2 regions of the Methylobacterium sp. Leaf466 genome follow, and region 1 is predicted to be linked to the other one. Evidence: riboswitches for the same ligand, from Rfam matches in the RefSeq annotation. Region 1 holds a riboswitch; the other holds the start of a gene.
What was found. A riboswitch is a leader RNA that binds a small molecule or an ion and turns the genes downstream of it on or off. The one in region 1 is predicted to bind thiamine pyrophosphate.

Region 1 (15,221 bases):
TGCCGCGAGAAGGAGGCCTTCGCCTACGTCATGGACAACCTCGCCGAACTGGTGGTGAAGGAGGTCAACGGCTCGGGCGGCTACGGCATGCTGGTCGGCCCCCATGCCACCAAGCGCGAGATCGAGGATTTCGGAAAGAAGCTGCGGCACGCGCCGGACGGCTTCATCGCCCAGCCGACCCTGGCGCTGTCGACCTGCCCGACCTTCGTGGCCTCCGGCGTCGCCCCCCGCCACGTCGACCTGCGCCCCTTCGTGCTATGCGGCGCCGACGAGATCCGCATCGTGCCGGGCGGCCTCACCCGCGTCGCGCTCAAGGAGGGCTCCCTCGTGGTCAACTCCAGCCAGGGCGGCGGCACCAAGGATACCTGGGTGCTCGACGCCTGACCGACACCGCCCCACGGGCGCACACGACGCCATCGGCTGCCTCCCGGCGAGGCAGTCCACTCCAGACTCCGGCCACCCTCCGCGCCGGCCCGCTTCAGGACACCCATGCTCTCCCGGACCGCCGATAACCTGTATTGGCTCTCGCGCTACGTCGAGCGGGCGGAGTTCGTCGCCCGCATCCTGGACGCCGCGCATCGCCTCGCCGCCCTGCCCTCGAGCTACGGCGGCGGCGAGACCAACGAGTGGGCCTCGGCGCTGGCCTCGGCCGGCGACCCGGAGGTGTTCAAGCCGCTCTACGGCGGGGTGAACGAGGCCACGGTCTGCAACTTCCTGGCCTTCAGTCCGCACAACCCGTCCTCGATCCGCTCCTGCATCGAGACCGCCCGCGAGAACGCCCGCAGCGTCCGCACCGCGCTGACCTCCGAGATGTGGGACGCGATCAACGGCGCCTGGCTCGAGCTGCGCAACTACGAAGGCCGCGACCTCAACCGCGAGGAGTTCTCGCACTTCCTCGACTGGGTGAAGGGTGTCTCGCTGGCCTTCGACGGCTCGGCCTATCGGACCATGCTGCGCAACGACGCCTATTGGTTCACGCGCCTGGGCACCGCCATCGAGCGCGCCGACAACACCGCCCGCATCCTCGACGTGAAGTACCGCATCCTCCTGCCCGACACCGAGCGGGTCGGCGGCAGCCTCGACTACTTCCAGTGGACCACGATCCTGCGCGAGGTCTCGGCCTTCAACGCCTACCATTGGGTCTACCGCGAGAGCGTCAAGCCGCTGCTGGTGGCCGACCTCCTGATCCTCAACCGGCAGATGCCGCGATCCCTCGCCAATTGCTACGGCATGCTCGTGGAGCACCTCGACCTCGTCGCCGACGCCTACGGCCGGCGCGGGGCCAGCCAGCGCCTGGCCAGCAACACCCTCGCCCGGCTCGAAGGCGAGAACATCGAGCGGGTGTTCAATTCCGGCCTGCACGAGTTCGTCACGGCCTTCATCGCCGAGAACAATCGCCTCGGCGCGGCGGTCATCGAGCAATATCTGGTGTAGGGTCGAGGCCTGAAGCCCGCGCGACCAAGGTTCCCGCATGCGCATCCGCGTCTTCCACGAGACCCAGTACACCTATGAGCAGCCGGCCCGCGGACTGATCCAGGTGCTCCGGCTGCGGCCGCGCGACCACGACGGGCAGTACGTGCGCCGCTGGCGCATCGAGCCGTCGGTGGATGGCCGCATCAGCGAGCGCGAGGACGGCTTCGGCAACATCGTCCACTGGTTCACGGCCGACGATCCCGCCGATGCCCTCACCATCCGGGTCACCGGCGAGGTCGACACCAACGAGATGCACGGCATCGTCCGCGGCACGATCGAGCGCCTGCCCGACGTGTTCTACCTGCGCGACTCGGATCTCGCGATGGCCAACCCCGAGATCCAGGCCTTCGCCAGGACCGTGGCCGCCGACGGCGATCCGACGCCCCTGTCGCAGCTCCATCGCCTGATGGCGGCCGTGAACGAGACCGTCGCCTATACGCCGGGACCGGCCAGTGCCAGCACCACCGCGGCCCGGTCGTTCGAAGCCGGCAAGGGCGTCTGCCAGGACCATGCCCACATCTTCATCGCCGCGGCCCGGTTCCTGGAGATCCCGGCCCGCTACGTCTCGGGATACTTCCACCGGGGCGACGGCGTCGTCGACCAGGAGGCCGGCCACGGCTGGGTCGAGGCCCTGGTGCCGGATCTCGGCTGGGTCGGGTTCGACCCGGCCAACGGCATCGCCACAACCGAGGCGCACATCCGCGTCGCGATCGGTCTCGATTACCTGGGCGCGGCCCCGATCCGCGGCAGCCGCATGGGTGGCGGGACGGAAACGCTCGCCGTGACCTTGCGCGTCGAGCAGGCACAGGCTTCCGTCCAGTCCTGATTCCGGTATCGCGCCGGAGCGTTTGAGGGGAAAACCGGACCGTGACCTACTGCGTCGGGCTCCTCGTCGAGGACGGGCTCGTGATGATCGCCGATACCCGCACCAACGCGGGGCTCGACAACATCTCGACCTATCGCAAGCTCCACCACTTCAACGTGCCGGGCGAGCGCGTGATGATGCTGGCCTCGGCCGGCAACCTCTCCATCACCCAGTCGGTGCTGAGCATGCTCGCCGAGGGCGTCGACGACAAGGAGAGCGAGGCGCCCCAGACCATCCTGCAGCAGCCGACCATGTTCAAGGCGGCCCAGCTCGTGGGGCGGGCGATCCGCCGGGTGCGGGCGATCGAGCGCGAGGGGTTCGAATCGGCCAACCTGCGGATGGACGTGTCCTTCCTGTTCGGCGGCCAGATCGGCGCAGAGCCGATGCGGTTGTTCATGATCTACTCGGCCGGCAACTTCATCGAGTGCAGCCGCGACGCGCCGTTCCTGCAGGTGGGCGAGCACAAGTACGGCAAGCCGATCCTCGACCGGGCCGTGAAATACGAGACCGACCTCTACGACGCCCTCAAGGTCGGCCTGGTCTCGATGGATTCGACCATGCGCTCCAACCTCGGGGTGGGGTTGCCCATCGACATCGCGGTCTCGCGCTCGGGCTCCCTCGACACCGAGGTAAACTACCGGATCGAGGCCGGCGAGAGCTATTTCCACGACCTGCGCGAGCGCTGGTCGGCGGCCCTGCGCGCCGCCCATCGCGCGATCCCGCGCCCCCCCTACGGCCCGTCGGGGCGGTAGGCCGGACGCACAAGGTTTTCCCGCCACGGGAAACGCCGATTTCCCGGTTGCCTCGCCGGGGGGCGACAACCACCTAGGCCGTATGCTCGATCGTGGCCCGCCCCAACCGCCGCCGCCGACCGCCGATGCGGACGGGTCCGAGGCCAACGACGTTCCCTTCGGGGCGCTGCAGGCATGCGTCGCCCTGCGTGACTGGCTGCTGAACGAAGGCGCGCGCCTGCCCAAGGCCGACGACCTCCTGGCGGGGCTGTCCGAGCGGCTGATCGACCTCGACGTGCCCATCGACCGGGCCACCACCGCGATCGATACCCTGCATTCGGAGTATTCCGGGATCGGCCGCTACTGGACCCGCAAGGACGGCCCGTCGGTGCGGCTGTTCCCGCACGGCGAGGCCTCCGACAAGGCCTATCGCGAGAGCCCGTTCCTGACGGTCCACGAGACCGGCGAATGGCTCGTCCTCGACCTCGCCGAAACGCCCGAGGACCGCTACGCCGTCCTCCCCGAACTGAAGGCGGACGGCTACACCCACTACATCGTCGCGCCGCTGTTCTTCACCAACGGCACCCGCAACGGCATCACCTTCGCCACCCGTGCGCCGGAGGGGTTTCGCGACGAGGACATCGCGATCCTGCGCTTCGTCATGCCGACCCTGGCGGCGGTGATGGAGATGCGGATCGTCAACAAGACCCTCGACCAGGTGCTGCGCATCTACGTCGGCGACGAGCCTCATACCGCCATCCTCGCCGGGGACATCCGCCGGGGCCAGGTGCGCCGCATCCGCTCCGCGATCCTGTTCGCCGACATGCGCGACTACACCCGCATCTCCGCCGACATGACGCCCGAGGAGGCGGTGACGCTCCTCAACATCTTTTTCGATTGCCTCGTCCCGGCCATCGAGCGGGAGGGCGGCGAAGTCCTGAAGTACCTCGGCGACGGCCTTCTGGCGATCTTCCGCGAGCCCGGCGACGACCTCGGCAGTGCGGCCAAGGGCGCCCTCATGGCGGCCCAGAGCGCCCTGTCGGCCCTCGACGAGGCCAACGGCCTCGGCCGATTCGCCATGCCGGTGGCGGCCGGCATCGCCCTGCACCACGGCGAGGCGGCCTATGGCAACGTCGGCTCGGGCGCCCGGCTCGACTTCACGGTGATCGGTCGCGACGTGAACCTCGCCAGCCGGCTGGCCAAGCTCAACCGGCTGCTCGGAGAGCCCCTCCTGATGTCGAAGCCCTTCGTCGACTTCCTCTGGGGCGACCCGGAACCCCTCGGTCTGCATGCCCTGGACGGATTTCCCGAACCGATGGCGGTCTATCGCCCGGCCCGGCCGCTTTCGGCCCGAGGGGATTGACCGCGACGTGCGGCGGGACCACATCAGGGTCGTTCCAGGGAGATCCCCGACAAGGGGCTGAGACACCGATGAGCCCGTCCTTCACGGACGGGCGGCGCGGAAATCCTTTGAACCTGAACCGGCTCATACCGGCGTAGGGATTGGACCGCGGGCCCCGTGACAACGGCCCGGCTCGCTCGCCGATATGCGAGCGACAGGACACCAGTCTCCGCCGGTCGATGCGGAGAGAGTTGTGGCGGACCTGGCGACCATCATCGGATCACGCAGACCGACCGGGGAATCCTGGCCGGGCGTCGGCCTACCGCAGAGCACCGACGTCATCGTGGTCGGGGCCGGCGTCGTCGGCCTGTCCATCGCCTGGCGGCTCGCCGACGCGGGGAGGTCCGTGACGGTGCTGGAGCGATCCGAGGTCGGCGCCGGCGCGAGCCTGGCCGCCACCGGCATGCTGGCGCCCGCCGCCGAGCACGAGCCCGGGTCCGATCCGCTGCTGCCGCTCGCCCTCGACAGCCTCGCGCGCTGGCCGGCGTTTCGCGACGACCTGGAGGCGGCGTCCGGGCTCGACATCGACTACCGCACGCAAGGCACCCTCGTTCTCGCCATCGGCCGCGACGAGGTCGAGCGCCTGCGTTTCCGCCACGACCTGCAGACACGCTCCGGCATCCGGGCGCGCTGGCTCTCCGGCCTGGAGGTGCGCGAGCGCGAGCCGATGCTGCGCCCCGCCGTCACCGCCGGGATCCTGTGCGAGGACGACCACCAGGTCGATCCGCGCAAGGTGATGGCCGCGCTGATCCGCGCCTGCCGGGCCGCCGGCGTCGCCCTGGTGGCGCCCTGCCCGGCCCAAAGCCTCGACTGGGCCGGGGGACAGGTCCGCGGCGTCGTCACCGCGCAGGGGCGCATCGCCGCCGGGACGGTGGTCCTCGCCTCGGGCGCCTGGAGCGGCGAACGCGGCCTGCTGCCGCCGGAGCTCGCGCTGCCGGTACGGCCGATCAAGGGTCAGGCGCTGGCGGTGAAGACCACGGCGCGCACCGGCACCCTCACCCACATGGTCTGGACCGAACAGGTCCACATGGCGCCCAAGGGCGACGGCGACCTCATCGTCGGCGCCACCGTGGAGGATTGCGGCTTTCGCGCCGGCCTCACCGCCGGCGGCCTCTATGCCCTGCTCGAAGGCGCCCGCCGCGTCCTGCCGGGGATCGAAGAGATGGAGATCGGCGCGGTCTGGAGCGGCTACCGCCCGACCTCGGACGACGACGCCCCCATCGTCGACCGCCTGGCGCCCGGCCTCGTGGTCGCCACCGGGCACCACCGCAACGGCTACCTCCTGACCCCGGCCACCGCCGACGCGGTGACGGCCCTCGTCGACACCGGTGCGGTCCCGGACTTCGCCCGCGGGTTCGGCCTCGGGCGCTTCGAGGCGGCGCCCCGACCGGGCATGAGGGTTCCGGCATGACCATCACGGTCAACGGCACCCCCCGGGACCACGCGGCGTCCGACCTCGAGGCCCTGTTCCGGATCGAGGCCGAGGAGGCCGGCATCGAGAGCGTACAGGGGGTGGCCATCGCGCTCAACGGGCGGGTCGTGCCCCGCCGCGAGTGGGCGCGCACACCGCTGGGCGACGGCGACCGCGTCGAGATCGTGCGGGCCATGCAGGGAGGATGAACCCATGAGCGCATCGATAAACACCGACGACGCCCTGGTGATCGCCGGCGTGAGCCTCGCCTCGCGGCTGTTCATCGGCACCGCCGGCTATCCGACCCAGACCATCATGACCCAGGCCGTCGAGGCCTCCGGCGCCGAGGTGGTGACCGCCTCGATCCGGCGGGTCTCGCTCGAGGGGCATGGGTCCGACACGGTGCGGCGCCTGGCGGGCTACCGCTTCCTGCCCAACACCGCCGGCTGCGAGACGGCGCGCGACGCGATCCTCACCGCCGAACTGGCCCGCGAGGCCCTCGACACCACCTGGATCAAGGTCGAGGTCATCGGCGACCGCGAGACCCTCTACCCGGACGTCGCGGAACTGCTCGCCGCCTGCCGCCACCTCGTCGACGACGGCTTCACCGTCCTGCCCTATTGCAACGACGACCCGGTGCTGTGCCAGCGGCTCGAGGACATCGGCTGCGCCGCGGTGATGCCGATGGGTTCGCTGATCGGGTCGGGCATGGGCATCGCCAACCCGGCCAACCTCGAACTCATCTGCCGCCGTGCCGGCGTGCCCGTCATCGTCGATGCCGGTATCGGCACCGCCTCGGACGCGGTCATCGCCATGGAACTCGGCGCCGCCGGCTGCCTCCTCAACACGGCGGTCGCCAAGGCCGACGATCCCGTGCGGATGGCGCGGGCCATGCGCCGGGCCGTCGAGGCCGGGCGCGACGCCCATTGCGCCGGCCGGATCCCGCGCCGCGGCCGGGCCGAGCCGTCGAGCCCGCAACTCGGGCTGGTCGGCTCGTGAGGCACCGGGAATGAAGCCGCTGCCGTCGCCGCTGCTCGTGGTGACGGACCGGGGGCCGATCCGCTCTCCCTCCGACCTCGCGCTGGCAGGAGCGCGCCTCCTCGCCACCGTCGAGGCGGCCCTGGAGGGCGGCGCGCGCTGGCTGTGGTTCCGCGAGAAGGACATGGCGTCCGGCGAGCGGCGCCGGCTGGCCGTCGCGGTGATGACCCGAGTGCGGGCCTTCGGTGGAACCTTCACCCTGGGCGGCGAGGCCGCAGCGGCGGTGGCGATCGGGGCCGATGGCGTCCATCTGACCGGCGACGCGACGCAGGACGCGATCGCGGCGGCGTGCAGGGCCATGCCCGACGGCCTCGTCGGCGTCTCCGCCCATGGCGCGTCGGACATCGGGCGGGCCGCCGCCGCCGGAGCCGATTACGCGACCCTGAGCCCGATTTTTCTCACCGCCAGCAAGCCGGGCTACGGCCCGGCGCTGGGCGTCGACGCGATCCGGGCGGCGTCGGGCTCCGGCCTGCCGGTGATCGCCCTGGGAGGCATCGCGCCCGCGCACGTCGCCGGCTGCCGCGGCGCCGGTGCGGCCGGCATCGCGGTGATGGGCGGCATCATGGCGGCGGACGACCCGGGCTCGGCCACGGCGCGCTACCTCGGTGCCTGGACAGGCTGACGCTGCGACCCGAGGTCTGCGCCGTCCGAGCCCGGAAGGCGGCCTCGGCACCGCCATCCGAACCGGCTGCCTTCTTCAATCACCACCCGTTAACGAAGACCTGAAGATCGTCGGGTGGGTGCGTCTTCGCACCGCGAACATTTGCGGGCACTGCAATAACGAATAAATCGTGAAGCTCTCGAACGATATGGAACTTTTCAGCGGTTTCCCCATTATCCGCAGAGTGTCGTCGTCGCGTTTTCGAAATCTTCCTGGTGTCCCACAGGTCCGGTGACCGCAATGCCCGTTTTCGATGCCAAGAACCTCGACTCCGATACGGAAGGCTTCGCCCTCCTCGCCGCGATCCTGTACCCGACCCGTGAAGCCCAGGACCGCGCCCTGACGCACGGTCGTTGCCGTGCCGATCGCTCGGCTGCGCTCGCCGATCCGCTGACGATGGAGATGCGGTTTCCCCAGCGCGCCGGACAGACCGAGGCGGCGATCTCGACCTCCTAGGGCAGCTTGATCCGGACCGCCCGTCGTGACGGGTCGGTTCGCCGGCCCGTGCGATTCGACTACCAATCCTGCGCTGTGATCACACCGTCCTTCGTCACGACGGCCCAAGCGCGGCCGCGACGCTCGATGGTCTCCACCCGACCGACTCCGGGCACCATGTCGCCACGCGCGACCTCCACGAGGCGCCGCTTGCGGTCCTCCAGGACGGCGATGCCGTCGTAGACCTCCCGAACCGCCCAGTTCGTCACCGCCGCCGTCTTCGGCTTGGTCTCGACCGCCCCCTTGGGATCGGCCAGCGACCCCGTCTGCACCGGCTCGGCTGGAGCGGCCTTGGCCGCCTGCGGCGCCACAGGTTGCGGCGCCGGGGCGGCGGGGACCGCGAGGCGCTTGTCGATGACCGCGCCGAGGCTGGCGATGCGAGCGGCCTGCTCGCGGTCGGACACGTCCTGTTTATCGGTCAACGCGACGAGGCGCGCGGCGATCGCCTGTTCCATCCGTGCGATCCGCTGCGAGACCTCGGCCCGGATCGCCTTGGCGTCCTCGGCCGCGCGTTCGCCGGACTGGCCGACCGTGGCGGCCAGCCGGCCGATCTGCGTGGCGATGCGAGCGGTCTCGCTGCGTCCCGCCTCGAGATCGGTCTTGATCGCCGACAGGGTCAGCGGGGCCGTGGCGTCGCGCGGGATGGTGAGGGCGGTGCCCCCCGCCCCGAGGATCAGGCCGATGCTGAGGGCGGCCCCGCCGACTGCCGCTGCGCGGGCGTCGACGAAGCCGAACGTCTTGCGCCGCAGGGCACGGGCGGCGGTCACCACCGGCGGCGCGTCGGGCCGGGTCTTGGCCGATCCCGAGACGGCCTGCTTGAGCAGAGCCTCGGCCGAGGCGCCGGCCGGGGTTGCAGACGGCGGCTTTGCCGCGACGACCGTATCCGTCATGAGAAACCGTCCCGATGAAACAGGTCTCCATCGTTAAGGACGTTTGTTTACCGAAGGGTTACCATGTTCGGGCGGTAACCCCCCGGCCTCACGCGGCCAGGCCGCGCTGGCGCAGCAGCGGCGTGATGCTCGGCAGGCGCCCGCGGAAGGCGGTGTAGGCCTCCTTCGGGTCGCGGAGGTTGCCGGCACCGTAGACGTAGGTGCGCAGGCGCGCCGCCGTCTCGGGATGGAAGATGTCCCCGGCCTCGCGGAAGGCGTCGAAGGCGTCGGCGTCGAGCACTTCCGACCACAGGTAGCTGTAGTAGCCGGCCGCATAGCCGTCGCCCGAGAAGATGTGCGCGAAATGCGGGCTGCGATGGCGCATGGAGATCTCGGCCGGCATGGCGATGCGTTCCAGCGCATCCGCCTCGAAGGCCGCCACGTCGAGGCCGTCCTCGCCGGCGCTCGAGAGGTGCAGCGTCATGTCGACGATGGCCGAGGCGGTGTATTCCACCGTCGAGAATCCCTGGTTGAAGGTGCGTGCGGCGAGCAGGCGCGCCAGCAGGTCCTCGGGCATCGGCTCGCCGGTGACGTAGTGCCGGGCGTGCTCGCGCAGGACCTGCGGCTGCTCGAACCAGTGCTCGTAGAGCTGCGAGGGCAGTTCCACGAAGTCGCCCGAGACGGCGGTGCCCGCCAGCAGCGGATAGGTCACGTCCGAGAGGAGCCCGTGCAGGGCGTGGCCGAACTCGTGGAACAAGGTGCGCGCGTCGTCGAAGGACAGGAGGGTCGCCTCCCCGGCCGGCGCCTTGGCGAAGTTCATCACGTTGACGATGATCGGCTTGACGTCGCCGATCAGGCGCTCCTGCGAGCGGAAGGCGCTCATCCAGGCGCCGCTGCGCTTCGAGGCGCGGGCGAAATAGTCGCCGATGAAGACGCCGACCTGAGACCCGTCGGCGTTGCGCACGCTCCAGGCGCGGATGTCGGGATGGTAGCGCGGGAACTCCGCCAGTTCCTCGAAGACGAGGCCGAACAGGCGCGAGGCGGTGTCGAAGGCCGCCGCGATGACCCCGTCGAGGGAGAGGTACGGCTTGATCTCGCCCTCGTCGAGGTTGTGCTCCACCCGCCGCAGCTTCTCGGCGTAGAAGCGCCAGTCGTGGCGGGCGAGGGCGAAGTTGCCCCCTTCCGCCTGGACCAGGGCCTGGAGTCGGTCGCGCTCGGCCGCCGCGCGGCGATGGGCGGGCGTCCAGACGTTGCGCAGGAGGTCCATGGCCGCGTCGGGGGTCCCCGCCATGGTGTCGGCAAGCTTGAAATGCGCGAAGCTCTCGAAGCCCAGGAGTCTCGCCCGCTCCGCGCGCAGGGCGACGATCTCGGCGATGATGCCGCGGTTGTCGTGAGCGCCGCCGCCCTCGCCGCGCCGGGTCCAGGCCTCGTAGGCGCGCTCGCGCAGGTCGCGGCGGGTGGAGAAGACGAGGAAGGGCTCGATCAGCGAGCGCGACAGGGTGATGACGTGGCCGTGCTCGACGCCGCGCTCCTTGGCGGCGCTGGCGGCGGCGGCCTTCAGGAAGGGCGGCAGGCCGGCCAGGTCGTCCTCGCCGTGGAGGGGCAGGACGAAGCCGCTCTCGTCGGCGAGCAGGTTCTGGCTGAAGCTGGTGCCGAGTTCCGCCATGCGGCCGCTGATCTGGGCCATCCGTTCCTTGGCCTCGGGGGCGAGGTCGGCGCCCGACCGGCGAAAGCGGGTCCGGTAACGGTCGAGGACGCGCCGCTCCTCCGGTCCCAGCGCCTCGGCGGTCTCGTCCACGCCGGCGATCCGGGCCCAGAGCCGGGGGTCGAGGTAGATCGCGCTGCCGTGGCGCGCCAGCCGCGGCGTGATCGCGCGCTCGACCGCCTGCAGCTCCGGATTGGTGTGGCTGCCGCTCAGGTTGAAGAACACCGAGGCGACCCGGTCGAGGGCCTGTCCGGCCGTTTCCATGGCGACGACGGTGTTGGCGAAGGTCGGCGCGTCCGGATGGCCGGCGATGGCCGCGATCTCGGCGGTATGGGCGTCCAGGGCCTCCTCGAAGGCCGGCAGGAAGTGCGCCGCCTCGATCCGCTCGAACGGCGGCAATCCGAAGGGGGTATCCCAGGCGGGCTCTGCGAACGGGCCGGAAAGGGTGGTGCTCGTGGTCATTGTCGTCCTTGGTCGTCCTGGCGGGATCGCGCCGCCGATGGCCCTGAAGGTAGAGGGGCCTTGGCCCCGCGCAAAGCCATCCTTTGCGACACAGGGCGACGCGGCCGCTCCCGATCGGTATGCGGTGAAGACCCGACGTCGATGACGACGCGGGCGACGCGTGAGGGGAATGCGATGCCGACGCCGCGACGAGCACACCCATCGAGGGTGAAAGTCTGTCTGTTCGTCGCCCTGTCCGGGGGGCTCTTCACCGTCATGCCGCCGTCCGGCTCGACCGCAGCCGAAGAGAAGACCGCTGTCCGGGAGACGTCCTCGGTCCAAGACAAGCCGGCGATACAGTCACCCTCGCCGGTGCCCCCTCCCCGCCCGGAAGAACTCGGCTCCTCCGCCGCATCGCCGAATCCTGTGCCAACTCCTGCGACAACCCCTGCGCCAACTCCCTCGCCGGTGCCTCCGAGCGCGCCGCCGCCGCCCGAGCGGCCGAGCGAGCTGACGCCGGCGGCTCCGGCACCCGCCGTCGCCGCGCCGCCGCCGGCCGAGATGCCGGCCCCGCCGCCGCGTCCCGCCGACCTCGGCTCCGAGACCGCCCTCGCCATCAAGGTCGAGGCGGTGGACGACACCGCCTGTCGCCGGCGCCTCGAAGGCCTCGGCGCCGTCGTCTCGCCCCTGCCCCCGATCGCGCTCGGCCAATGCGGGGCGGCGAGGCCGCTGCTGGTCTCGAGTCTCAAGGGTGTCGCGCTCAATCCGCCGGCCACCCTGGTCTGTCCTGCCGCCGAGGCCCTGGCGCGCTGGACGACGGAGGTCCAGGTCTTCGCGGAGCGGGACCTTGGCGCACCGCTGGCCATTCTCGGCATCGGCACCTCCTACCTGTGCCGCGGCCAGAACCACGATCCGGATGCCAAGCTCAGCGAGCACGCCTTCGCCAACGGCGTCGACGTGATGGGTTACGGCTTCACGGGCCGCCCCGCCATCGCGGTCGGGCCTGCGGCCAAGGGGACGCCGGAGGCGGCCTTCCAGGCCAGTGCCCAGGCCAAGGCCTGCGCCTTCTTCCGCACGGTGCTGGGGCCTGGCTCGGACGCCGCGCACGCCAACCACCTGCATCTCGACGAGCGGGAACGGTCCGCCGGTCACCGACTCTGCCAATAGGCCGGGAACGGCATCGGTCCTCGTGGCTTGATGGTCCGGATGGACGACCGGGGTAGGACGGCGATGACGACGACGGCGGCGATGCGGACGGGTGCGGTGCTGTTTGCCCTGGTTGTCGGGGGCGGCCATGCCCTGGCCGCCCCCGACGACGAGCGGCTGACCAGGGATGGCGTCAACGGCGCGGCCTTCGCGGACGAGGGAGCCGGGGCCGGCCGTGCGTTGAAAAAGGACACCGCGCGCAAGGCGGCGGGCGAACGGCCCGACCCGCTGCTCGTCAAGGTGCAGGTCCTCCTCGATCGGGCGCGGTTCTCCCCGGGCGCCATCGACGGGCGCGATGGCGACAACCTCCGCGGCGCGCTCGCCGCCTTCGCCGCGGCCCGGGAAGGCGCGGCTAAGGAAGGCGCGGCCAAGGACGCGTCAGCCAAGGACTCGTCAGCCAAGGACGCCTCGACCAAGGACGCCTCGGCCGGGAAGTCCCTCGGCAAGCCGTTGTTCGAGACCCTCCAGGCGACCAGCGCCGACCCGGTCCTGGTCGACTACACCCTCACCGAGGACGACGTCGCCGGGCCCTACGTCGACGAGATCCCCGCCAAGATGGAGGATCAGGCCGACCTCAAGGCGATGGGCTACGAGACCCCGCGCGAGATGCTGGCCGAACGCTTCCACATGAGCGGCGCTCTCCTGGCGGCCCTCAACCCCGATGCGGCCTTCGACAAGGCCGGTACCCTCGTCACCGTGGCGGCGGTGCCGCCGATGGAGAGGGGCAAGCCGCGGGCGCTCAAGGGGAAAGCGGGGAAGGAAAAAGCCGGCACGGAAAAAGCCGGCACGGAGAAGCCGGACACGCTGAAAGACGACCAGGAACCGCCGCGGGTGACCCGCATCGTGGTCGACAAAGCCGCACGCCAGGTCCGCGCGTTCGACCGTGACGGGACCCAGCTCAGGTTCTATCCCGCCTCGATCGGCAGCGACGAGAAGCCGGCGCCGTCCGGCACCGCCAAGGTCGAGGCGGTGGCCTTCGAGCCGACCTATACCTACGACCCGAAGTACGCCTTCGACGGCGTCAAGGCCAAGAAGCCCTTCACGATCCGTCCCGGCCCCAACAACCCCGTGGGGCTCGCCTGGATCGACCTGTCGATCCCCTCCTACGGCATCCACGGCACCGCCGAGCCGGAGAAGGTGGGCAAGACCGAGTCGCACGGCTGCGTCCGGCTCACGAACTGGGACGTGCGCGACCTCGCCACCCTCGTCGAGAAGGGCGCCGTGGTGGAGTTCAAGGACGAGTAGCGCGGCGCAAGAGACCTGCGACGGCGAGCATCGCGGCATCGCATAGGAACGCCAGCGCCGCCGTGGCGCAGGCACCCTGGAGCAGCGGAACCAGGTTCTGGTTCTGGAGGCCGGCGACGATGGGGGTGCCGAGGGTGGCGGCGCCGGCGAGCGCCCCCACCGCTGCGGTCGCCACCGCGAGGACGAGGCCGGTGCGCAGGGCGTCGAGGATCCCCGGCGCGGCGAGCGGCAGTTCCACCTGCCGCAGGACCTGGAGATCGCTCAACCCGATGGCCCTGCCCGCCTCGCGCGCATCGGTCGGAACGCCTTCGATGGCGCCGATCGTCCCGCGCAGCACCGGCATGATGCCGTAGGCGACGAGCGCGAGCAGCGTCGGCGGCCCCCCGAAGCCCAGCACCGGCAGGGCGAGGGCCACCACCACCACCGGCGGCACGGCCTGCGCGAAGGCTGCCACCCGGTCGATCTCTCCACGCCAGGCCAGGGCGCCCGCCCGCGTCACCAGGATGCCGAGGCCGACCCCGAGGATGGCCATGACGGCGAGTCCGCCGGCCGCGATGGACACATGGCCGGTGGCGAGGTCCACCAGCCGGTCCAGGCTCACCGGCCGCAGGGCCGGTTGCCCGAAGGCCGCGACGAGGGAGCCGGCGACACCGGGAAGGCTCGCCGCGGCCAGGACTGCCCCGGCCAGGGCCGAGCCCCCTGCCTTCCCGATGCTCATGAGTGCCACCGCCGTCGTGCCATGGCCTCGGCCGCCCCGAGGCCCGCATCGGCCGCGAGGGACAGGCCGACGATGGGCAGGGCCCCGAGCAGGATCAGGTCGGGGGCGAATTGCGCCATGCCATCGAACACGATGCGTCCGAGCCCGCCCGCACCCACGAGGGCACCCAGGGTCGCGAGGCCGAGGCTCTGCACGGCCGCGACCCGCAGGGCGCCGACGAGGACCGGAGCGCCGAGGGGAAGCCTGACCGACAGGAGGACCTGACGGCGGCCGAGGCCGACGGCCTCTGCGGCATCGACCAGGGTGGCCGGTGTTCCCCCGAGCCCGGCCGCCAGGCCGCGCCAGAGCGGCAGCAGCAGGTAGGCCGCGATGCCGAGGATGGCGGGGCCGGGCCCGAGTGCGCTGAGCCCGGCTTCGCGCAGGCTCGGTACAGCGCTCAGGACGGCCGAGAAGGCGCCGACCAGGGCGCCGAACAGGGCCACCGCCGGCACCACCTGGATGCCGCTCACCACCACCTCCACCAGACCCTGACCGCGCCGCCACAGGGACATCGTCACCGCACAGAGGCAGGCGAGGACGAGGGCGCCGCCGGCCAGGACGAGGTGCTGGACGATCGCCTCGCCGAGGACGGCGTGGCGGGCGCGGAACTCCACGGCCAGCGAGAGGTGATCGAGGGTGCCCGACCGGGCGAGCGTGGTCAGGCCCGCGGCCAGCCCCGCGATGGCGATGGCGCCGAACCCCGGCATCCGGAAAGCGCGGACCGACCAGCCCGCCGCCGCCAGCAGGACCATGACCGCGCACCAGCCGCCCGATCCGACGCTCGCCCTGGCGGCGGTGGGGCGGCCGTCGAGGAGGGCGGTCGCGCCCGCGCCGAGACCGGCCGCCAACAGAAGCACGGCGGCGCCGAATATCGGCAGGGCCAGGGCGGCGCCCACCCGTCCCGGCGCGGCGGCGAGCAAAG
Region 2 (15,221 bases), on a different contig from region 1:
GAGCGCACGAGGCCGTCCGGGCCGATCTCGTCGGCGGTGTAGCCGAGAACGTCGGCGAGGCGCTCGCGGGCGCGCCAGAGGCGGCTCTTCACCGTGCCGATTTTGCAGCCCATCGCCTTGGCCGTTTCCTCGTAGCTCAGGTTCTCGATGGCCACGAGGGTCAGGGTCCGCGCCATGTCGGGCGGCAGGGTGGCGATCGCCGTGGTCATGTCCTGCAGGTCGAGGCGTCCGCCCTGGGAGGGGAGGGTGACCAGACGCGCGGCATAGGCGCCGTCGCCGTCCTCGACCTCGTTGGCGCGCTTGCGCTGCCCGGAATAGAAGGTGTTGCGCATGATGACGCTGAGCCAGGCCGGCAGGTTGGTGCCGCTCACGAACTGGGCTCGGTACTTCCAGGCCCGCAGCAGCGTGTCCTGCACCAGATCCTCGGCGCGGCCGGGATTCTTGGTGAGCGACAGGGCGAAGCGGTGCAGGAGCTTCATGTTCTCCTGCAGGCCCTGGCGGATCTCCTGCGCGAGGCGCTCGTCGGAGCCCCGCGCCAGCGCGGTCTCCAGTTCGGCGAGAAGGGCCACCACCCGCTCGGAGGGGGTCCAGGCGGCATCGCAATAGACGTCCCGCAGGGACGCGCCGAGATGGAGCCGGATGGAGGCGGGCAGGCCGGGGCGGAGTTTGCGTGACGGTTCGATGGGAGACGCTCCCGACGCTGGCCAGGGGCGATCGGGCGACGCGCCGACCCAAGACGGCCCGTCCCTTCACACGTCCCCGTGACTGGGACAGGTCTGGGCAAAACGCCGGCCGCGCGCATCAACACACGTTATGGCGAGCGGGCTTCTGCGGACCGCGCAGGCGATTCGCGGGTACACCCATCGCCCGTTACCCGGGGAGGGACGCACCTCGATCCCGGTCAGGTCTCGTCGGCCGGCGAATCGGGCTGCGCCTTGGACAGCCGCTCGGCGAGGCTGGCCTCGTAGGCCACGAGGTCCTTGCCGCGCTTGAGCGCCCGGTAGAAATCGCCCGCCTCGATCTGCGCATGGATGTCGCGGATGAAGGGCGCCATGCTCGGCACCATCGCCATCACCTCGCTCGCCTGCGCGACGAACAGGTTCTCCGGTCCGCTCGGATCGTCGGCGAGGTAGAGGACCGTCAGCGTGAGGTAGAGGCGCTTGCAGGCGGTATCGGCCTCGCGCTCGGTGATGATGTCGCTCTCGCGCAGGAATTTCGTGACCGTCTCGATGACGAAGCTCGAGCGCCGCGAGCCGTTGCGGATCGCCGCGCCGCCGATCAACAGCCGCTCGAACGGCTTGAGTTCGATCTTGAGGGGCATGGTCCGGATCTCCGCTGGAGCCGGACCATCGTGGCTTATGGTTAACGAACGATAAAGATCGCTCTCGTGCGTCCGGCGCAAGTGCCTGAACAGTAAGAGATCCATTGCGACCGGGCGTAATTCGCAGCCGCTTGCAATCTCTTGTTGACCTCGCCGCTTAAGCCCTTCGCAACTCCGGCGTGGTTTGTTGGCCTGGCTCCCAAAACAGGGGGCTCACCGATCAGAATGGATCACACACCATGTCTTCAGGCGTCACCCTCACCGCTGCCACCCGCCAGAACCTGCTCTCGCTGCAGGGCACCGCGGACCTCCTGTCCAGCACCCAGAACCGCCTCTCCACGGGCAAGAAGGTGAACTCGGCGCTCGACGATCCGACGAGCTTCTTCACCTCGCAGTCCCTCTCGGGCCGCTCGGGCGACCTCGGCGCGCTCATCAACGGCATCTCCAACGGCGTCCAGACCATCCAGGCCGCCAACCAGGGCATCACCTCGATCCAGAAGCTGGTCGATTCGGCCAAGTCCACCGCCAACCAGGCGCTGGCCGATAAGAGCGCGACCACCAGCGGCACCCCCGCCACCGCAGCCGTGCTGACCGCCGGCGTCGGCTACCAGGGCAGCAGCACCGCGGCCACCGACGGCACCCAGAATTTTTCGGGCTCCAACAGCCTGGTCTTCACCGTCGCCGGCGGCAGCACCGCCAGTGCCGCCACTCCCTCGACGATTACCCTGAACGCCACCACCCTCGCCGGCCTGACCAGCGACCTCTCGAAAGTCAGCGCCGACACCATCGTGACGGCGATCAACAACCAGCTCGCCAACGACGCCGTGCCGTCGGGTGTCACCGCCTCGAAGTCCACGGACGGGCGGATCGTGTTCACGGCAACCGACACCGGTGCGGATTCCGCCGTGAGCCTTACCGGCGTCTCGGGTGACCGCGACATCGGTTTTGGCACCGGTGCCGCCGCCACGACGCAGACGGCGAGCGGATCTGATGCTGCGAACGGTGCGAAGGCCGCCGTGGTATCCGGCGAGACGATCGCTGCCACGATCGATCTGTCCGGCGCCACCTCTCCGACCTTCGAGATCCAGCTCGGTTCCGGCGCCAAGAAGACCATCACCGTCGCCGACGGTGCGACCGCCGCTTCCACGAGTCAGGCTGAAATCGCGACGTCGATCAACGCCCAGCTCAACGCCGATACCGGTTTTGCCGGGAAGGTCTCGGCGTCGTTCGTCGACAACCGGCTTACCTTCACGACGGTCGGGACTGGTTCCTCGGAGAAAGTCAGCGTCGGAAACGCAGCCGGTGTCGACCTCGGCTTCGGCACGGCCGGTTTGACCGCGGCGGCGAAAGTCGGCTCGGGTGAAGGCTCGGCCAGCGGTGCCAACGCGACCCGGACCTCGCTGGCCAAGCAGTTCAACACCCTGCTCGACCAGATCACGCAGCAGGCCAAGGACTCGAGCTACAACGGCATCAACCTGCTCTACCGCAGCGGCTCCGACGCGTCCGAGAACTCCCTCAAGGTCACCTTCAACGAGACAGGCTCGTCGAGCCTCAACATCGAAGGCGCCAAGCTCGACTCCGAGGGCCTCGGCCTGACCGCGGCCACCGGCGGCTTCCAGTCGGATGCCGAGATCAACGACGCGCTGAAGGCCATCACGCTCGCCACCAGCCAGCTGCGCGCCCAGTCCTCGACCTTCGGCTCCAACCTCTCGGTGGTGCAGAACCGTCAGGACTTCTCGAAGAACCTGATCAACATCCTCGATACCGGCTCGGCCAACCTGACGAACGCGGACCTCAACGAGGAAGCCGCCAACTCCCAGGCCCTGTCGACCCGCCAGTCGATCGGCATCTCGGCCCTCTCGCTCGCCAACACCGCGCAGCAGGGCATCCTCCAGCTCCTCCGCTAAGGGAGCCAACCTGGGCGACCGCTCCCTCGGGGGCGGCCGCCCTTCGGCAGCGAACGGGTCGTCGCGGCGCAGGCCACGGCGGCCCTTTCGTCGTCCGCAACCTCCGAGACACGACATGGCGAAACGGCCGGGGCGCGAAGCCCCGGCCGTTTCGCGTCGAGGGGTCGGTGTCAGGCGGTCCGGTCGAGGGGTCGCTCGCCGACTTCGCTGCGGGCGGCCGCCACGGCGGCGTAGGCCCTGGCCTTCAGTACCACCGGGTCCGGCAGCTGCACCACCACATCGCCGGAGCCAGGGTCCACCAGCTGGTAGACGAGGGTCTTGGTGTCCTGGTCGACGGTGACCCGCCGTTCGGTGCGTTCGGCCTCGACCTCCACCGGCCGGTTCTCCGCAACCGGTGAGGCGGGGTTCGAAATCGGCCGGATGTCCAGCCGCACGGCGGGCTGGAGCGGCGCGGCTGCCGGCGCATCCGCCGCCTTGACGGGCACAACCGGTGCCGGCGCCGCCGTTCTGATCGGCGTCGTCGCCGTCACCTCGGAAATATTCATCGCCCGCCCTCCTGAGCCGGTCGCGGCATGCAACCAGAAACGACGGGGCTCCTGAATCGAACCTTAAGATGCGCGCCGCACGAACAGATGAGCGGGGGCACCCTGAAGAAACCGACACAAGAAGGCGTCGATTTTTAAGGATTCGGAACGGGCATCATGCCTCGGTGATGGGTTCGAGGATGCGCGAACACCCTCGAACCGACCGCGACGACTACTCCGCCGCGTCGACGTAGAGCTTGCCGCCCTCTTCACGGAATTCGGCCGATTTGGCCGCCATGCCGGCCTCGCGCTCCGCCTCGCTCAAGGAGGCTGCCTCTCCCAGCACCTGCCCCGCCGCCTCCATCGCCAGCACCTCGGCGCGCAGGTCCTGCGTGATCTTCATCGAACAGAATTTCGGCCCGCACATCGAGCAGAAATGCGCGACCTTGTGGGCGTCCTTGGGCAGGGTCTCGTCGTGGTAGGCGCGCGCCGTGTCCGGGTCGAGGGAGAGGTTGAACTGGTCCTCCCAGCGGAAGTCGAACCGGGCACGGCTGAGGGCGTCGTCGCGCAGCTGCGCCGCCGGGTGGCCCTTGGCGAGGTCGGCGGCATGGGCCGCGATCTTGTAGGTGATGACGCCGGTCTTCACGTCGTCGCGGTTGGGCAGCCCGAGATGCTCCTTCGGGGTGACGTAGCAGAGCATGGCGCAGCCGAACCAGCCGATCATGGCGGCACCGATGCCCGAGGTGATGTGGTCGTAGCCCGGCGCGATGTCGGTGGTCAGGGGCCCCAGGGTGTAGAACGGCGCCTCGCCGCACTCGGTGAGCTGCTTTTCCATGTTCACCTTGATCTTGTGCATCGGCACGTGGCCGGGGCCCTCGATCATGGTCTGGCAGCCCTTGTCCCAGGCGATCTTGGTGAGTTCGCCGAGCGTCTCCAGTTCGGCGAACTGGGCCGCGTCGTTGGCATCCGCGATAGAGCCGGGGCGCAGACCGTCGCCGAGCGAGAACGAGACGTCGTAGGCCCTCATGATGTCGCAGATCTCGTCGAAGCGCTCGTAGAGGAACGATTCGCGGTGCCCGGCCAGGCACCAACGCGCCATGATCGAGCCGCCGCGGCTGACGATGCCGGTGACGCGGCGCGCGGTGAGCGGCACGTGGGCCAGGCGCACGCCGGCATGGATGGTGAAATAGTCGATGCCCTGCTCGGCCTGCTCGATGAGGGTGTCCTTGAAGACTTCCCAGTCGAGCTTGAGCGGGTCGCCGCCGACCTTCTCGAGGGCCTGGTAGATCGGCACCGTACCGATGGGCACGGGCGAGTTGCGCACGATCCAGGAGCGGATGTTGTGGATGTTGCGGCCCGTCGACAGATCCATCACCGTGTCGGCGCCCCAGCGGGTCGCCCAGACCAGCTTCTCGACCTCTTCCGCCGCCGACGAGGTCACGGCCGAGTTGCCGATGTTGGCGTTGATCTTGACGAGGAAGTTCCGGCCGATCGCCATCGGCTCCACCTCGGGGTGGTTGATGTTGGCCGGGATGATGGCCCGGCCCCGTGCCACCTCTTCGCGCACGAACTCGGGGGTGATGAAGGCGGGCAACGCGGCGCCGAAGCTGTTGCCGTCGCTGAGCGCGGCCTGCGCGCCCTCCAGCATGGTCTCGCGGGCGAGGTTTTCGCGGTGGGCGACGTAGATCATCTCCTCGGTGACGATCCCGGCGCGGGCGAACTCGTATTGCGTCACCATCTGGCCGGGCGCCGCCTTGCGGATCTCGCGGGTCGCCGGGCAGGGGGCGACCAGCTTGTCCTCGGGCACGAAGCCGTTGTCCTCTGGCTTGACGGCACGCGGTGTCACCGTGGCGTAGCCGCGCTTGGCGATCCACGGCTCGCGCACCCCGGGCAGACCCTGGTTCAGGTCGATCCGCGCATCCGTCTCGGTATAGGGGCCCGATGGATCGTAGACCCGGACGGGGGCCTCCTTGGGATCGCTGAGCCCGATCTCGCGGAACGGCACCCGGATCTCGGGGTGGCCCGCGACCGCTGCGTAGACCTTGCGCGAACCGACGATCGGTCCGGTGGTCACCGCCTGTGGCTGGCGCTGGGGAAGATCCTTGGGAAGAACGGGTGCATTCATGGGGGCGGCTCCTGGCGCTGGAGGCGACCCGCATTCGTCGACGACATCAGGCGGCGCGGCGACAGGGTCCATAGAAGCCCGATGCGCCGTCTCGTTCCCGTCCCTCCGCCGGTACGAACCGGATCAGGTTCAAGGGTCAGGGCGAGAAGCCCAATCTCAGCCCGGCACGGGCTCCCCTCGGAACGACCCAAGGGTCGGGCTTGCGCGGTCGTTTGTCAAATCCCCCGACCCGGCCATCCTCACGGGTCGGCTGACCGAACCGCCGGTTCGGCGTCGCGGGCTCAGGTCCCGGGTCGCCACGGCCCATGACGAACGCGCAGCGGGCGGCCGCGACGAGTCTCCGATCTCGTCGACGAAATCCACCTTCTCGTGACGACGCTTTCGACCGAGCAGACGATGACCGTGCGGAACGGAGCCCAAGCTCGCATCGACCGCCGGACGCCATCGGCGTGTGGATCAGGTGCGCAGGCCGGCGGCGATCTGGTGGTTGATGTTGATCAGCGCCGAGAGCTTCTCGGCCTTCGGGTCGACGAGGGTATCGATCATCCGGCGGAAGACGAACACCGACAGCTGGGCGATGTTGGTCTTGATGTCGGCTGGCAGCGGGCTCTCGGGAGCGGTGGCCGCACCGGCGATGATCGTCCAGACCTTCTGGTTGAAGTTGAGCGCCTCGCTGAGCCCGCCCGACAGGTTTGTCCAGTCGCCCTGGATGGCCTGGAGCCGGCCGGCGGCCTTGATGAGGACGGCGGCTTCGGCCTCCCGCGGGGTCATCGCGGTCCGGGAAACCTTGGCGTAGGCACTGGCACCGTAACTCATCGTGGTCCTCGCTGCGGCGGCGCGGTCCCGATTCCGGATCGCGGGGCGTCAGCTAGACAGTCTTGTGTTAACACCCGGTAATCGCCGCCGCTGGGCATCGTGACGGTGGGTACCGTCTTGCCGTCAGCGCCGTCCTGCCGCAATGCCGCCGGGAAACTCGGCAAAGGCATGTGGCGGAATCCGCGCGCTGGCCTGTCGCGACGGGACTCGGGACCCACGCCGGCATGATGAACTTTATCCTGGGGACGATCGCGGGCGGATTGATCGCCTGCATCGCGACGATCGCGGCGGCGCGTCATCCGGAAGTACAGCAGCGCCTCGGCCTCGTTCCGGCGGTGCCGGCACTGACCCTGGCAGCGGGCCCTCAGCGGACTGAGGCCCCCTGCGCTCCCTCATCGGGCAAGGGAACGGCAGAGGCGACGGTCGGCCAGACCGACATGCTGTTCTCGCGGCGCCGCTTCTGGTTCGTGGCGCCGCACTGAGCCGCTCTTCTACACCGTCGCCCGGCTCATTTTCGACGGCCCGGTTCGAGGGCCGGGAATGCCGACCCTCCTCTCATCCGAAATCCGTTCCTTCGCGTCACGCCGAGGATGTGGACGTCGCTCGGGCGCCGCACGGGCTGGGCGATGCGGCTCCCGCTCGCATTACCCGATAATCGTATCAGTAGGCGCTGAGCAGAAACATCAGCATGGTCGTGGCGACCGTGGTGCTGAGAAAGCCACACATCGCAGCGGCGAGGGATGGGCCGGTCTGCGTGCGATCGACATCGCTGGTGAGCATGGCGAGGTCGCTGGAGGAGGTGATGGTCTTCATGACGGCTGGCTTTCGGGATGACCGGTCGTGGGGCTTTGTCGAGGGAGACTGTGGACAACTTCTGACGGGATCGCGGTGCGTGGCCGCACCCGAACGCGTCAGTCGCAGCGGTTGACGGATTTGGCGATCCTGAGAGCGCGGGACTCGCTGCGCAGGTCGATGGCGACGACATCGGCCCCGCAATCCTCGAAGGCGTCGCGGGCCTCGGCGTAGCGGTCGCCGACTTCGTCGAGGGTGTCGCAAACCCGGCCGCGATCGCCGATGCGGGCCTCCTGCCGGGCCTGATAGCGCAGCGCGTTGGCCTCGACGACCTTGCGCTCGCCCTCGGCACAGGAGGGGCGGGCGATGGAGGGGCCGACCGCGCCGACGAAGACCGTCGCGGCGACGAGCACCGTGGTGATGGTGTTACGCATCGGGACAACCTTGCGATGGTTGACGAGAAGTGAAGATCTGATCGGAGATACATCCGCCGGCGTTTCCGGCAGTCATCTCCCGTTCATGGCCTTGAAACGGCCGGTCGCCGGTTAAGGTTCCGCCGGTTTTTGCGGCGCAGCTTTGTGTCGGCGCGAGGTCAGGATCGTCGCGAGCTGCACCGGCGCGAAGCCCTGTGCATCGACCCCGACGTCGTATTGCCTCGGCGCCGGCTTCAGCTTGCCATGCGAATGCCCGTGCAGGTCGATGACGCCGCTGCCCATCCGGTTCCAGGTCCGGAAGGCGTAATGGCACAGCACCAAATGGCGATCGTCGACGGTCAATTCTGCGTAGTGGGCGACCGAGTCCCAGCCCGGAGCGGCGAGCGTCCCCGGCCCGTCGTTGTTGCCGATGATGAGGTGCTTCGTTCCGTTCAGGCTCGCCAGGAGGGCGGCCACCGCATCGTTGTCGGGGCCCAGCGCGAAGTCGCCCAGGTGCCAGACCTCGTCGTCCGGCAAGACCACCGTGTTCCAGTTGGCGATCAGCGCCGCGTCGTGGCTGGGCAGGTCCCGGAACGGCCGCCGGTCGATCCGCAGGATGCGCGGGTCGCCGAAGTGGGTGTCGCTGGTGAACCAGGTCGCCATGCGGCGGCCGTCACCGGCCGGGGCTGAAGCGCAGGGGCACCGTCACCGCAAGGCTGCTCACTGAGACGCCGGCGGGGGCTGCCGGCAGCGAGCCCCTCACGGTGGCCAGCGCCGCGCTGTCGATCGGACCGACCCCGCTGCTGCGGGCGAGCCCCGCGCTGGTGACCTGGCCAGACCGGGTCACGGTGAAGCGCACCACCGCGACGCCTCCGGCCGTACCGGCCGCGGCGTTCCTGTCCATCCGGCCGTGGATCGCCGAACTGAGAGCACCCTGCCAGGCGCGCAGTGCGCTCGGATCGTTGCCGCCCGCGGCCGCGCCGGCACTGCTCTGGCGGGAGGCCGAGGCCGAGTTCTGGGCGCCCCGGGCGGTGTTCGGTTCGGCGCTGCGATCGCGCGTCTCGCGGGCGGCGTCCCGGACCGCCTTGGCCCTGGCCTCGCGCTTGGCCTCGATCTCGGCCTTCCGACGCGCCTCGCGCTCGGCGATGCGCTTGGCCTCGCGCTTGGCTTCCTGGCGCGCCGCCTCGAGCTTGGCCGGGTCCGGCGGCGTCGGCTTGGGCCGCTGCGGCTCGGGCGGCTTGGGCTGAGCCACCACCTTGGGGGGCTCGGGTGGCTTAGGGGGCTCGGGTGGCTTGGGGGTCTCGGCGACCACCTCGGGCGGTGCCTCGATCGGGGCGGCCTCCTCGGCGGTGGAGGTGACGACCTGCTCCTGCGGCGGTGCCGCGGCCGCGGACTCGGCCGGGGCCGCCGGCTCGACCTCGGTGGGAACGGCCATCGTCGCCTCGGCCGGTGGCTTGGCCGTCGTCGTGTCCTCGGGCGCGATCGCCATCGTATCGGGCGGTGCGCTCGACACCGTGGCGTCCGGCGCCTCCACGGGCTCGGTCTCCGCCGGGGGCGGATCGGACTGAGCCTGATCGGCGGGCGCCTGCGAATCCGCCTCCGTCATCTGTGGAGCCAGATCGATCGTGATGGTGTTCTCGCCGGGCGGCGCCGACGGGGGCGGCGCGTAATAGGCCAGCCCCGCCAGCGCCGTCGCGTGCAGCAGGAATGCAACGAGAAAGGCGGGGCCGAGCCCCGACGGTCCGCCGCCGGGCTGGTCTGCGGTCGTGGACAGGCTCATCGGGCTATCGCGGCGCCCCGGCGGGCACGGTCGGCAGCGGGCCGCCAGGCGACTGGGCGATCAGCGAGACCTTGGTGAACCCGGCCTGGCCGACGAGGCCCATCACCTCCATGATCTTGCCGTAGGGCACGTCGCGGTCGCCGCGCACCAGCATCACCTGGCTCGGGTCCTCGGCGGCCAGCGCCCGCAGCCGCGGCAGGATGGCCTCCGCGCTGAGGAACTCCTTGGCGAGGAAGGGCTGTCCGTCCTTGTCGATGGAGATCTCCAGGGGCTTCTTGGCCTGCGCTACCTTGGCGGCCGTGGTCTTGGGCAACTGCACCGGCACGCCGGTGGTCATGAGGGGGGCCGCCACCATGAAGATGATCAGCAGCACCAGCATCACGTCCACCATCGGCGTGACGTTGATCTCCGACATCGGCGCCGAATCGAGGCCGTCCTCGTCGTCGCCGCCGGAGGCGCGGATCGAACCCATCGCCATGGTCGTGTTTCCCTGAACGGAATGAGGCGGTGCAGCCGGGCCCGTCTTGGGGGCGGCTTCGGTCTGAGAAGCGAGGCGCGGCTATTCCGCGGCGGCGGCACGGCCCTGCACGGTCCTGTCGCGGGCCAGACGGTTACCGAGGATGCCGATGCTCGACACGAAGGCGGATTGGATGCGCCCGAGGTCGTTCGTCAGCTTGTTGTAGGCCATCACCGCCGGGATCGCGACGATCAGGCCGATGGCGGTGGCGAACAGCGCCTCGGCGATGCCGGGAGCCACCACGGCGAGGGAAGTGTCCTGGCTCTTCGCGATGGCCGAGAACGAGTTCATGATGCCCCAGACCGTGCCGAACAGGCCGATGAAGGGCGCCGTCGAGCCGGCGGTGGCCAGGAGCGGCAGGCCAGTCTGCAACCGCTTGATGTCGAGGGTGAGGGCGGCGCGCATGGCCCGCTCGATGCGGTCGCGCCGTTCGGCGCGGGTCTCGCTGGTGTCTTGGTCGCGCCAGGCCTCCACCGCCGCCCTGGTGACGGATCGGGCGAGGCCGCGGCCCTCGGTCTCCAACGCACCGTTGGCACGCACCAGGGCATCGAATGCCTTGGCCTGTCGCTTGGCGCCGGCGAACCGCACCACCTTCTCCAGCATCACCGTCCAACAGGCGACGGACGCCACGACCAGAAGGATCATCACGCCCTTCACGATCGGATCGGCCTGGAGGAAGAGGCCGAGGAAGGAGAGATCGTGGGCGATCTCGACGGGGGCGTGGGTCGGGTCCATGAGGGTCCCTCGGGTTCGATGACGGGGCACCCGCGGCCGGGCGGCCGTGGGGCGGACGGTTGTCGGGCCTCAGCGGGCGAAGGCCGCCGCTGCCTTACTCTCGGGCTCGATCCGCTCAAGGCAACTCTCGCGGCTCGCCTGCGCGCCTTCGCAAGCCAGCACGTCGTTCAGGAGGACCCGCCCGATCTTGGGGCAGGCGATCCCCGGGAAATCGAACAGCCGGACCACGGTCTTACGATCCGGGATCGGGCCGAGCTCGACCGCGAGCCGCTTCTGGGCGACGCCCTCGGTATCGAAGGCGAAAAGGTCGACCTTGAGGGACTTCAGCGCGGTACCGCGGCTGTTGTCCACCATCAGGTAGGTCCGGCAGGCGTCTCCCGCCGGCTCAAGCCGGTTGAGTTCGAGCTTCAGGGGTGCACCCTTCGTCTCCTGCGCCGCGGCCGGCCCGGCCAGCACGACGCCGAGGGCGACGACCGGAACGGCCATCCGACGCCGATCGCGGGCCGATGAGGTCGGCCGAGTCTTCGGCCCGGTGAGCGGCAAAGCGGACGGCATGTCGATCCTGGCTTCCTCGGTGGCGACCCGCGCCGCAAAGGCCGGCCTCTCAAAACGGCTGTGCGCGCCGGGCGACACTCGCTGGCGTCAGCGCCGACGTATCGTCGCGGCGACCCACCCCTCCGGGGCTTGGCCGGCGTCTCGGGTCGCTGGCGGGATTAGCCGAAGCCGCGGGCCGTGATCAAGGGGACGCCTGAAAATGAGAGCAGTTCCAAACTGTTACCGCGCCAGGCAAAACGTCGTCTGCGAGCCTTCCCGACTGCCGGATCATCCCGGATACACTTGCCGAATCATCCCGAAATCTCGTCGCAGGTCGGAGTGCCGGGGGTGCCGCCCCCGGGGTCGATCCCGCTTCGACTTCGTCAAGGATGGCAAACCCTTGATGGCGTTCCGGTCCGCATCCATATCGCGGACAGCCGCTGTCGCTGGCGGACAGGAGCGCTGCGTGAAGCGGGCTCCGACCCTCGAAGTGCCCCACGATCGTTCCCGGGGCTTCGCCAAGGACCTATCGCGTGACGACACGTCCCTCGCCCTTCGGACACCCGTTCCTGCTCGGGTTCGACGAGATCGAGCAGGCCCTCGACCGTGTCGCCAAGGGGGCGAGCGACGGCTACCCGCCCTACAACATCGAACGCGTGGCACGGGCCGCCGACCGGCCGGAACGCCTGCGCATCACGCTGGCCGTGGCCGGCTTCACGCAGGGTGAACTCGACGTGATGCTGGAAGAGAACCACCTGGTGGTCCGCGGACGGCAGGTGGACGAGAAGACCAAGGAATTCCTCCACCGCGGCATCGCGGCGCGCCAGTTCCAGCGGACCTTTCTGCTCGCCGACGGCATGGAAGTGATGGGGGCCGACCTCGCCAACGGCCTCCTATCGATCGACCTCACCCGGCCCGAGCCGGAACGGATCGTCCGCAAGATCGTGATCGCCTCCCGCGATCCGTGAGTCCGCCGCTTCGCCCCAGACTGCCCGGTGCCGCCGTCGCGGACCGCGAAACCACTCAGACGCTCTGCCTCGAAAGGAGGGCCCAGCCATGTCCGACATCAGCCAGAACCCGATGACGCACGCCGACCTCGACGCCGGCGACTTCCAGATCGCCGATCTCGCCGCGCTGGGCGAAGGCCACCTCGCCTACGTCCGGGCGATCCGCTCGGACGACGTCCGGCGGCTGTTCCCGCAGGCGCCCGAACTGATGCCAGGCCTCGACCTGTTCGCCCTGCTCTCGGCCAACGGCACGCCGATCCTGCTGGCGGACTCCCGCGACGTCGTCGTCGCCAATGCCCATGCGCAGGATCTCGTCACCGTCAGTCTGCACTGAACGGGCGATCCGCGCGGACGCCCGCGTCCACCGCCGCCACCAGCCGCGCGATGTCGGCCGGGCGGGACAGGCGGTGGTCGCCATCGGCGATCAGCGTCAGGACGGTGCCGGCCCTCGGCAGGATCTCGACGATACGCAGGGCGTGCCCGTAGGGCACGTCCGGGTCTTCCATCCCCTGTAGGATCTCGACGGGACATCCCGGATCGAACGGCCCGTCGAGGAGGCCGTGACGGCGACCGTCCTCGATGAGGGCGCGCGTCACCGGGACCGGATCGGGTCCGTAGTCGGTGGGGCGCAGCCAGACCCCGTCGCGCTCGATGGTGGCGCGGATCTCCGGCCCGAAGCGGTCCCACATCAACTTTTCCGTGAAGTCGAAGGCCGGGGCGATCAGGACCAGGGCGTGTGCCGGCCGCCCGGCATCCCGCAGTTCACGGGCGAGCAACGCCGCGATCCACCCTCCCATCGAGGAGCCGACCAAGACGGGGGAGGGGCCCGCGGAGTTTGCCACCGCGGCGCGTGCGTCCTCGAGCCAGGTCGAGATCGTGCCATCCTCGAAGCGTCCGCCGGACTCGCCGTGGCCGCCGTAGTCGAAACGCACCAGCCGCCGTCCCGAGGCCCGCGCCCAGACGTCGAGGGCGAGCGCCTTGGTGGCGCCCATGTCCGAGCGGAAGCCCCCGAGCCAGACCACGGCGGGGCCGGCCCCCTCCCTGACGCGGACGGCGAGGTCGCGGCGTGCCGGCCCCGTGCCGACGGCGAGACGGATGGGTTCGTCGGGACGATCCGGCGCGTTGGGGATTGCGGGCATGGGGGAGGGGTCCATCGTGGCATCGTCGCTGTGGGCGGGTCGCATTCGCACGTCGTTTACCAGACCGTAAAGCGAAGGACCGATGGTGGAGCATGATCGCAGACAGTCCACGTCGCCGTGCCGAGCCGGGAACCGCGAGGATCGAGTCGCCCTCCGAACCGAGGCCCGCATCCGGACGGTCGGCCGAACGCCATGACGAACGCCATGACGGTTGAGAGCCGCCAGGGCGGTGGCTTTCCCGCCGACGCGGCGCCACTCGCCGGCGCGACCATCCTGCAGATCATTCCGGCCCTGGACGCCGGCGGGGCCGAGCGCACCACGGTGGACGTCGCCGAGGCGCTGGCCGCGGCTGGCGCACGGGCCCTGGTCGCCACCGAAGGCGGACGGCTGGTGGGCGAACTCCAGGCCAAGGGCGGCATCTGGCTTCCGTTCCCGGCGGGCTCCAAGAACCCATTGAGCATGGCGCTGCACGTCGGGCGCCTCGCCCGCCTGTGCCGGCGCGAGGGCGTCGACCTCGTGCATGCCCGCTCCCGCGCACCGGCCTGGGTGGCGCTGGGGGCGGTGCGCCGCAGGGGGCTGCCTTTCGTCACCACCTACCACGGCAGCTATTCCGGGCGGACCGGCGTGAAGGTGCTGTACAACTCGGTGATGGCGCGCGGCGACGTGGTCATCGCCAACTCGCATTACACCGGCGGCCTCATCCGCGCCCTCCATCCCGAGCAGGCGGGCGACCGCGTCCGGGTGATCCATCGCGGCACCGACCTCACGCTTTTCTCCGCCGGCGCGGTCTCGGCGGCGCGGGTCGAGGCCCTGCGCCGGACGTGGGAGGTGGCGCCGCACGAACGGGTGGTGCTGCTCGCCGCGAGGCTGACCGCATGGAAGGGCCAGCGCGTCCTCATCGAGGCCGCGGCCCTGATGCGCGATCGCGGCCTCGGCGACGTCGCCTTCATCCTGGCGGGCGATCCGCAGGGACGCTCGGCCTATGAGCGCGAACTCGACGCGCTGATCGCGGCCAGGGGGCTCGAGGGAATCGTGCGCCGGGTCGGTCATTGCACCGACATGCCGGCGGCGTTCCGGGCGGCCTCCGTCGTCGCGGTGCCCTCCGTGGAACCCGAAGCCTTCGGTCGCTCGGCGGTGGAGGCGCAGGCGCTGGGAACGCCGGTGGTCGTCTCCGACCTCGGCGCCGTCCCCGAGACCGTCCTGGCGCCGCCGGACGTGCCGGCCTCCCAGCGCACCGGCTGGCGGGTGCCCCCGGCCGATGCCCCGGCGCTCGCCGGCGCGCTGGTGGAGGCCCTGTCGCTGGGCGCCAGTGCCCGCGATGCCCTGGCCGGGCGGGCGCGGGCGCATGTGGAGACGCACTTCTCGCTCGAAGGTATGGCGCGCGACACCCTGGCCGTCTACGCTTCGCTCCTCGCCCAGAGGCGGGGCCCGTCGTGATGCGGAATCGGCGATCCTCGCTTCGGCGGTCGCCATGAACCAAATCGCCATTGCCCGGTTGACTTGTGACCCGAGTCAGTCAAGCTGCACCCACCGGAGTTCCGGAGCGTTTGGTGGCCAGGATCTGCCTTAAAGGCGTGTCCCGCGGCTGCCGTTTCGGCGTTTCATCAGGAG

Region 2: it holds a riboswitch for thiamine pyrophosphate, as region 1 does, so the genes downstream of both, thiC (phosphomethylpyrimidine synthase ThiC) here and thiO (glycine oxidase ThiO) in region 1, are expected to answer to the same signal.

The regions. Positions count from the first base shown of each region.
Region 1 is NZ_LMRC01000012.1:9,357-24,577, forward strand. It holds gene ASG59_RS06465 (circularly permuted type 2 ATP-grasp protein) at 1-384, shown strand, start outside; gene ASG59_RS06470 (alpha-E domain-containing protein) at 490-1,434, shown strand; gene ASG59_RS06475 (transglutaminase family protein) at 1,472-2,299, shown strand; gene ASG59_RS06480 (hypothetical protein) at 2,341-3,090, shown strand; gene ASG59_RS06485 (adenylate/guanylate cyclase domain-containing protein) at 3,173-4,432, shown strand; TPP riboswitch at 4,460-4,590, shown strand; gene thiO (glycine oxidase ThiO) at 4,686-5,882, shown strand; gene thiS (sulfur carrier protein ThiS) at 5,879-6,091, shown strand; gene ASG59_RS06500 (thiazole synthase) at 6,096-6,881, shown strand; gene ASG59_RS06505 (thiamine phosphate synthase) at 6,892-7,542, shown strand; gene ASG59_RS06510 (hypothetical protein) at 7,822-8,037, shown strand; gene ASG59_RS06515 (hypothetical protein) at 8,097-8,966, opposite strand; gene ASG59_RS06520 (M3 family metallopeptidase) at 9,055-11,112, opposite strand; gene ASG59_RS06525 (extensin family protein) at 11,560-12,258, shown strand; gene ASG59_RS06530 (L,D-transpeptidase) at 12,340-13,542, shown strand; gene ASG59_RS06535 (ABC transporter permease subunit) at 13,529-14,260, opposite strand; gene ASG59_RS06540 (ABC transporter permease subunit) at 14,257-15,221, opposite strand, start outside.
Region 2 is NZ_LMRC01000001.1:374,057-389,277, reverse strand. It holds gene ASG59_RS01660 (sigma-70 family RNA polymerase sigma factor) at 1-569, opposite strand, end outside; gene ASG59_RS01655 (flagellar biosynthesis repressor FlbT) at 902-1,321, opposite strand; gene ASG59_RS01650 (flagellin) at 1,561-3,228, shown strand; gene ASG59_RS01645 (hypothetical protein) at 3,399-3,773, opposite strand; gene thiC (phosphomethylpyrimidine synthase ThiC) at 3,985-5,877, opposite strand; TPP riboswitch at 5,961-6,065, opposite strand; gene flaF (flagellar biosynthesis regulator FlaF) at 6,334-6,693, opposite strand; gene ASG59_RS01630 (hypothetical protein) at 6,918-7,175, shown strand; gene ASG59_RS20860 (hypothetical protein) at 7,354-7,506, opposite strand; gene ASG59_RS01625 (hypothetical protein) at 7,605-7,919, opposite strand; gene ASG59_RS01620 (metallophosphoesterase) at 8,031-8,561, opposite strand; gene ASG59_RS01615 (energy transducer TonB) at 8,572-9,678, opposite strand; gene tolR (protein TolR) at 9,683-10,156, opposite strand; gene ASG59_RS01605 (MotA/TolQ/ExbB proton channel family protein) at 10,238-10,930, opposite strand; gene ASG59_RS01600 (hypothetical protein) at 11,000-11,416, opposite strand; gene ASG59_RS01595 (Hsp20 family protein) at 11,998-12,432, shown strand; gene ASG59_RS01590 (DUF1150 domain-containing protein) at 12,545-12,805, shown strand; gene ASG59_RS01585 (alpha/beta hydrolase) at 12,792-13,610, opposite strand; gene ASG59_RS01580 (glycosyltransferase family 4 protein) at 13,815-15,047, shown strand.